Regions from separate parts of the Bradyrhizobium sp. BRP19 genome, predicted to be linked through region 1. Evidence: predicted binding sites of a transcription regulator. Region 1 holds the regulator's gene; the other holds the start of a gene.
What was found. The regulator HrcA, encoded in region 1, represses chaperone genes, less so after heat shock. The targets are predictions, from matches to a motif close to GTTAGCACTCNCNNNNNGNGAGTGCTAAC.
Positions count from the first base shown of each region.

Region 2: the regulator HrcA is predicted to act here: its motif matches at 2,252-2,280, upstream of groES (co-chaperone GroES).

Region 1 covers NZ_JADYVZ010000006.1:161,217-165,426, reverse strand. Annotated here, with positions in the region: gene rdgB (RdgB/HAM1 family non-canonical purine NTP pyrophosphatase) at 1-278, opposite strand, end outside; gene rph (ribonuclease PH) at 290-1,003, opposite strand; gene hrcA (heat-inducible transcriptional repressor HrcA) at 1,172-2,260, shown strand; gene grpE (nucleotide exchange factor GrpE) at 2,355-2,972, shown strand; gene pncA (bifunctional nicotinamidase/pyrazinamidase) at 3,125-3,847, opposite strand; gene I6F36_RS20690 (hypothetical protein) at 4,078-4,210, opposite strand, start outside.
Region 2 covers NZ_JADYVZ010000007.1:157,758-161,967, reverse strand. Annotated here, with positions in the region: gene I6F36_RS22355 (L,D-transpeptidase) at 1-200, opposite strand, end outside; gene I6F36_RS22350 (protein phosphatase CheZ) at 517-1,302, shown strand; gene I6F36_RS22345 (hypothetical protein) at 1,535-2,056, opposite strand; gene groES (co-chaperone GroES) at 2,370-2,666, shown strand; gene groL (chaperonin GroEL) at 2,785-4,210, shown strand, end outside.

The DNA of each region.
Region 1 (4,210 bases):
CAGCGCGCGCTGTAGATTCCCGGCGCGCCATCGAGCGCATCGACCACGATGCCGGAATCGTCGGCGAAGGAGGGCAGCTTGGTCGCCTGCGCTGCGGCTACCGCCTTGATCGCGGCGTTGCTGCGGAAATCGTTGCCGGTTTCCTCGGGCTCGTCTAGGCCGAGCTCGCCCGCCGACACCGCCTCGATCCCGTACGGCGCGAGCAGCTCCCTCATCTCGGCGAGCTTGCCGGGATTGTGGGTGGCGATGACGAGCTTGTCGGTGATTCGGCGGTGCATGGGCCTATTGACTACGCCACGGCCAGTTTCTGCAAGTCCACCAGGCGCGCAATGCCCTTCTGCGCCAGGGCGATCAGCTTCAGGAACTCGTCCTGCGTGAACGGCTCGCGTTCCGCGGTGCCCTGCACCTCGATGATGCGGCCATCGCCGGTCATGACGAAATTGGCGTCGGTCTCGGCTTCCGAATCCTCGGCATAGTCGAGATCGAGCACCGGCGTGCCGTTGTAGATGCCGCAGGAGATCGCGGCGACGTTGTCGCGCATCACGTTGGCCTTCACCATGTTGCGCGCCTTCATCCAGTTGAGGCAATCGGCAAGCGCGACCCAGGCGCCAGTGATCGAGGCCGTGCGCGTGCCGCCGTCGGCCTGGAGCACGTCGCAATCGACCGTGATCTGGCGCTCGCCAAGAGCTTCGAGATCGACGATGGTGCGAAGCGAGCGGCCGATCAGGCGCTGGATCTCGACGGTGCGGCCGCTCTGCTTGCCGGCGGAGGCCTCGCGGCGGGTGCGTTCGGAGGTCGCGCGCGGCAGCATGCCGTATTCGGCGGTGACCCAGCCGCGGCCCTGCCCCTTCAGCCACGGCGGCAGGCGATCCTCCAGTGTGGCGGTGACCAGCACATGGGTGTCGCCGAATTTAACGAGGCACGAGCCTTCCGCATATTTGACCACGCCGCGCTCCAGCGTCACGGGGCGCAATTCGTCGGGCGCACGGCGGCTTGGCCGCATGGGAAATCTCCAAAACTCACGGGAATAGGCTGTTCGCGGTGCTTGTAGGTGGGGCGGGGGTGGGCGGCAAGGGCTTATTCACCCCCTGACCGTCGGCCTGCAAACGCAACGCTTGTCAGACGCGGCCCGGATGGACAAATTATAAGGATCCGAGAGGAGTTACCGTCTGTGGCCCATCACGATCCGATCCATCTGATCGCGCCGCGCGCAGGCCTTGCCCAGCTCAACGAGCGTTCCCGCGACATCTTTCGTCAAATTGTCGAAAGCTATCTCGCGACCGGTGAGCCGGTCGGCTCGCGCAACATTTCCCGCCTGATTGCGATGCCGCTGTCGCCAGCATCTGTGCGCAACGTCATGGCCGATCTGGAACAGCTCGGCCTGATCTATGCCCCGCACACCTCCGCCGGCCGGCTGCCGACGGAACTGGGCCTGCGCTTCTTCGTCGATGCCCTGATGCAGGTCGGCGACCTCAACGAGGCCGAGCGGCAGGCGATCCAGAGCCAGCTCTCGTCCGTCGGCGAGGCGCAATCGGTCGAGGCGGCGCTGGACCAGGCCTTGATGCGGCTCTCCGGCCTGACCCGGGCCGCCGCCGTCGTGCTGACGCCGAAATCCAATGCGCGGCTGAAGCACATCGAATTCGTCCGCCTGGAACCGGAAAAAGCGCTGGTGATCCTGGTCGGCGAAGACGGCCAGGTTGAAAACCGCGTGTTGACGCTGCCGCCCGGAGTTCCCTCTTCGGCGCTGACAGAGGCCGGCAATTTCCTCAATGCGCGGATCCGCGGCCGGACCTTGGCCGAAGCGCGGCTCGAGCTCGAGACCGCACTCGGCGAGGCCCGTGCCGAGCTCGATCAGCTGACACAGAAAGTGATCTCGGCCGGCATTGCCAGCTGGTCCGGCGGCGAGAGCGAGGACCGTCAGCTCATCGTCCGCGGCCACGCCAATCTGCTCGAAGATCTGCACGCGCTGGAGGATCTGGAGCGGGTTCGCCTGTTGTTCGACGACCTCGAGACCAAGCGCGGCGTGATCGATCTGCTCGGCCGGGCCGAGACCGCCGAAGGCGTGCGCATCTTCATCGGCAGTGAGAACAAGCTGTTCTCGCTGTCGGGGTCCTCCACCATCATCTCGCCCTATCGGGATGCCGCCGGCCACATCGTCGGCGTTCTCGGCGTGATCGGCCCGACGCGGCTGAATTATGCCCGCGTGATCCCGACCGTGGACTACGCCGCCCGCATCGTCAGCCGCCTGTTGGGGGGCTGACCGGCCTTTCTGCCGATCACGGGCGCTTGATTTTCGCGGGCTTAAGCACGATATCCGGGCCAACATCCCTGAAACGAGTTCGAGATCAGAGCCGATGACCGAGCAAGACCGGCAACCCCAAGACACGACTGCAGCGACCGGCGAGCCCGTGGTGTCGAAACCCTACATCATGCCCGACGATCCCGAGCCGGGTTCGGTCGAAACCCTGCAAAAGGAAGCGGCTGAAGCGCGCGACCGCATGCTGCGGACGCTGGCCGAGATGGAGAATTTGCGCAAGCGCACCGCCAAGGAAGTTGCCGACGCCCGCCTCTATGGCATCACCGGCTTCGCGCGCGACGTGCTCGACATCGCCGACAATCTCCAGCGCGCACTCGATGCCGTTCCGGCGGAGGCGCGTGCTGCGGCTGATCCCGGCCTGGTCTCGTTGATCGAGGGCGTCGAGCTCACGGAGCGCGCGCTGCTCAACGCGCTGGAAAAACACGGCGTGAAGAAGCTGGATCCTCAGGGCCAGAAGTTCGACCCGAACTTCCACCAGGCAATGTACGAAGTGCCTGACGCGTCGGTGCCGTCGGGCACCGTGGTGCAGATCATGCAGGCCGGCTACACCATCGGTGACCGCGTGCTGCGCCCGGCGCTGGTCGGCGTCGCCAAGGGCGGCGCGAAGACTGCGCCCGCGGCGAACAACAACGAATCGAGCAGCGCGGCGAACTGAGTGTTGGCGTCATTCCGGGGCTCGACGAAGTCGAGAACCCGGAATCCATTGAACAGCAGAGACAACCGCACAATGGATTCTCAGGTGCGCAAATTGCGCACCATAGCTCGCGCTGAAGCGCGCCCCGGAATGACGGAAGGATAGCGCGCCGCCTACGCGCTCACCGCGATATCCGCAGACTGAATCCGCTTCACGCCCGCCTTGGCCATGTCGGCCCAGGCCTTGGCGAGCGAGCCCTGCGTGTCGATGCCGCGGCAGGCGTCTTCCACCACATAGACCTCGAAGCCCGCCTTGCGCCCGTCGAGCGCGGTCCAGGCGACGCAGAAGTCTGTCGCAAGACCAGCGACGAAGACGCGCTTGATCTTGCGGCCCCTCAGGTAGCCGGCGAGCCCGGTCGAGGTCTTGCCGTCGGCCTCGAGGAAGGCCGAATAGCTGTCGACGTTCTTGTGAAATCCCTTGCGGATGATGAGCTCGGCGTGCGGGATCGACAGGTCCTTCGACAGCGCCGCGCCCTCGGTGCCCTGCACGCAATGGTCCGGCCACAGCACCTGCTTGCCGTAGGGCAGGTCGACCGTTTCGAACGGCTTCTTGCCGGAATGAACCGACGCAAACGAAACGTGGCCCGGCGTGTGCCAGTCCTGCGTCAGCACCACATTCGCAAATGCCTTCGAGATCTTGTTGATGACCGGCACCACCTGCTCGCCTTCCTTCACCGCGAGGCTCCCGCCGGGCAGGAAGCAGTTCTGCACGTCGATCACGAGCAGCGCGGACGCTTCGTCCGGCTTGATCGGTGCGGCCGCGAACAGCGCGCTTGGCGCGAGCGTCGCCAGCGCCGTCGTTCCAAGCATTGCCAAGACCTGTCGCCGAACCAGCATGTCTACCTCCCCTCCAGGATGATCCAACGGGAGGAAGCCTAGTTCCGTTCGTGTACGAACAGAAGCCCGAAAATGCGGCCGGTTCTGTCCAGCGCGTGGGCTGACAAAGCCCATAGCGCCGTCATCCCGGGGCGCGCAAAGCGCGAACCCGGGATCCATAACCACAGGGAGAAGTTGGGCGAAGGTTCTTCGTGAAACTGCGACCAACCACGATTAGCGCCGGCTTCGCCCTACCCCTTCGGCTGAATCCCGTCGCGCACGGCACGGAAGCGGGTGAAGGCGACTTGCCATTGGTCGCGCGGGGCGCTGGCGATGATGCGCAATGAAGCGCCGCCGCTCGAGAAGCGGATCCACTGCACCACC
Region 2 (4,210 bases), on a different contig from region 1:
TCGCCGAACAGGAATTCGATGAAGCCGCCGCCCATGTTGGAATGGGACGCCACGCGCACCGGCGCCGGCGGCACGCGCGGCTGGTACAGCACCGCGGGCGGATCGTTCGGCACGCTGTTGTCGAAGGCGCCCGCGTCGTTCGCGCCGGCCATGAAGGTGCAAGCGCTGCCGAGCAGCGCGACAGACATTTTCTTGAACATCGACGTACTCTGTACTGTTTCGTCTAGATCACATGCGTCGTGGAGAGCCGGTGGCTGATCCGCGCTCTTCGACGTGGTCAATAAAAAGCAAAAGCCGTTTTGTTTGGTAAACGGACAGCGCGTTTGGATTCACCACGTCGCGAGCGCGCCTGCAATTTGGCGATCAGCGTTTATTTTCGATGAACGCCGCGCGGTGATGGTTAATCGCTTCTTTGCGCCGCGTCGCGCGCGGCCGATCAGCAGTTCCTGCTGTGAACTTCGTGTTAAATCGCTTCTGCCTACAAAGACGCGTGAGTGAGGTGGGGGGAGTATCCTGATGGCTGTTCACCGCAAGCGTTTTCGCGTCGAAGATATCGTCGGTGGCGAGATGCCCATTGTAGACGTAACTGAAGAGGCACTCCCGATGCATAGCGAGATCATGGCCGAGCTGCGCGCGATCCGCGCCCAGATGGCGAAGGGCATCGTCGCGGCCCCGCTGTCCGGCAGCGCTGCCATGGCGGCGATCGACGCCTCGACCGCGCACGAGCTTGCCGAAGCGCGCACCATGCTCGAGACCTACCGGGCGCAGATCGAGCAGTGCGAGAAGCTGAAGGTCGAGCTCGACCTCATCCACGACGCCATCGACCGCACCAAGCGCGAGATCGCGACGCTGCACGGCAAGAGCTTCGACGGCGGCGAGATGGCCAAGGTCAACGGCGAGCTCGGCGCGGTGGTCGGCGGCACCGAGCAGGCGACCCAGCAGATCCTCGAAGCCGCGGAATCGATCGACCAGGCCGCCAGCGCGATGTCGAAGGTGGACTCGATCGATCAGCAGAAGCGCCTTGCCGACGACATCCAGGAACGCGTCATCTCGATCTTCGAAGCCTGCAACTTCCAGGACCTGACCGGCCAGCGCATCAGCAAGGTCATGGGCACGATGAAGTTCATCGAGCAGCACATCAACGCGATGATGGAGATCTGGGGCGGCGTCGACGCGATCAAGTCCCATGTGCCCGCGCAGGTCGACAACCGCAGCGAGGACGAGAAGCTCCTCAACGGCCCCAAGCTCGCCGGCGACGTCGGCCACGCCTCGCAGGACGACATCGACGCGCTGTTCGACTGAGCGGCGACGACATCGGAATAACAAAACGCCGGCCTTGGGCCGGCGTTTTTTGTTTTGGCCGGTGCAGATCGTGAACTCTTCTTCCCTTCTCCCCTTGTGGGAGAAGGTGGCGCGAAGCGCCGGATGAGGGTTCTCTCGACTCGCAAGACCGTTCGTGAGGAGATAGACCCCTCACCCGTCTCGCCGCTACGCGGCGAGCCACCCTCTCCCAAGGGGAGAGGGTAAGAGACCGTCACGCCCTCGGCGCGCAGCGGACGTAGACCATGTTGCCATAGCGGGTGCCGGCGTCCTTGTCGATGAAGCGGGTGATCATGACGCGACCGTCGAAGGAGACGATTTCGCGGTCCTGGTCGCCGGGGGTCGGGCCGGCCGGCCCGATGTAGTTCTTGCCGCTCGGCGAGCCCTTCAGCCGCAGCTCCTGCGGCGTCGCCTGGTCGGCGAGATGCATGATCACGCCACCGGAGGAACCGGCGGTGATCACGTAGGGGTTCCTGCATTGCTCGCGCGCCATCTTCTCGGTGCGGGCGCGGTCGGCCGGATTCTGGAACGAGGCGAGGCCCCAGCGGCCGACGATCTCGTCGGCGCGGATGCTGGCGGGCATTTCCGGAGCGACGCCAGGTTCGGCATCGGGCGGCGGCGGGGACGACGTGAGGGACGGCAGGTTGAAGCCGCCGCCGCAGGCGCCCAGCACCAGCGCCAGACAAGAGGCGGCCGCCAGATTGGCAACCGTGCGCGCGTGAGCCGAACTGATCATGGCATTCCCCCGAACAAGACCATGGCCGCACCCCTCCCGCAGCCAAGCGCAAAACCGCTGCCGGAGCAATGACGTCGTTCTTTACGCCGACGCCCCGAGCGAGTTTCCAATGCCACCATCCTATATCCGCCTCAACAATCGCTTAACCACCTTTGCTTGACAGGATCGCGGCCAAGCCATATTTCCGGACCCACTATTAGCACTCGGAAAGCCCGATTGCTAAGCGCGCCGTTCGATCCTCGACGAGAGGGGGACGGAAGCGCCGCCCCACCGACCCCACTACTTCCGAAGCGAGCCTCCAAAGGGAAACGTCATGGCTAAATCCAAATTTCGTCCGCTGCATGACCGTGTCGTGGTCAAACGTATCGACGCCGAGGAAAAGACCAAGGGCGGCATCATCATTCCGGACACGGCCAAGGAAAAGCCGTCCCAGGGCGAGATCGTCGCCGTCGGCCCCGGCGGCCGCGACGAGACCGGCAAGCTGATCCCGATCGACCTCAAGGTCGGCGACCGCGTGCTGTTCGGCAAGTGGTCGGGCACCGAGGTCAAGATCGACAACGAAGAGCTCCTGATCATGAAGGAGTCGGACATCATGGGCGTGCTGGCCTAAGGCCGTCCGCCTGAACAGCCGCTGAATGTCATGCCCGGATCCAGGCGATCCGGGCATCCATCGTTCCGCCGCACGGCACAAGACAACACACATCACATAACACGAGGGATTGCAGACCATGGCTGCCAAAGACGTCAAGTTTTCCGGAGACGCGCGCGATCGCATGCTGCGCGGCGTCGACGTTCTCGCCAACGCCGTCAAGGTGACGCTCGGCCCGAAGGGCCGCAACGTCGTCATCGAGAAGAGCTTCGGCGCCCCCCGCATCACCAAGGACGGCGTCACGGTCGCCAAGGAGATCGAGCTCGAGGACAAGTTCGAGAACATGGGCGCCCAGATGGTGCGTGAGGTCGCCTCCAAGACCAACGACCTCGCCGGCGACGGCACCACCACCGCGACCGTGCTGGCCCAGGCCATCGTGCGCGAAGGCGCCAAGGCGGTCGCCGCCGGCATGAACCCGATGGATCTCAAGCGCGGCATCGACACCGCGGTTGCCGCCGTCATCAAGGACATCGAGAAGCGCGCCAAGCCGGTCGCCGCCTCCTCCGAGGTCGCCCAGGTCGGCACCATCTCGGCCAACGGCGATGCCGCCATCGGCAAGATGATCGCCCAGGCGATGCAGAAGGTCGGCAACGAGGGCGTCATCACCGTCGAGGAGAACAAGTCGCTCGAGACCGAGGTTGATATCGTCGAGGGCATGAAGTTCGACCGCGGCTATCTCAGCCCCTACTTCGTCACCAACGCCGAGAAGATGACCGCCGAGCTCGAGGACGCCTACATCCTCCTGCACGAGAAGAAGCTCTCGGGCCTGCAGGCCATGCTGCCGGTGCTGGAGGCCGTGGTGCAGTCGGGCAAGCCGCTCGTCATCATCGCCGAGGACGTCGAGGGCGAGGCGCTGGCCACCCTGGTCGTCAACCGGCTCCGTGGCGGCCTGAAGGTGGCCGCGGTGAAGGCGCCGGGCTTCGGTGACCGCCGCAAGGCCATGCTGGAGGACATCGCGATCCTGACCGGCGGCCAGCTGATCTCCGAGGAGCTCGGCATCAAGCTCGAGAACGTCACGGTGAAGATGCTCGGCCGCGCCAAGAAGGTGGTGATCGACAAGGAGAACACCACGATCGTCAACGGCGCCGGCAAGAAGCCCGACATCGAGGCCCGCGTCGGCCAGATCAAGGCCCAGATCGAGGAGACCACCTCGGACTACGACCGCGAGAAGCTCCAGGAGCGCCTCGCCAAGCTCGCCGGCGGCGTCGCGGTGATCCGCGTCGGCGGCGCCACCGAGATCGAGGTCAAGGAGAAGAAGGACCGCGTCGAGGACGCGCTCAACGCCACCCGCGCCGCGGTTCAGGAAGGCATCGTCCCGGGCGGCGGCGTCGCGCTGCTCCGCGCCAAGAAGGCGGTCGGCCGTCTCACCAACGCCAATGACGACGTCCAGGCCGGCATCAACATCGTGCTGAAGGCGCTGGAAGCCCCGATCCGCCAGATCTCCGAGAACGCCGGCGTGGAAGGCTCGATCGTGGTCGGCAAGATCCTGGAGAACAAGTCCGAGA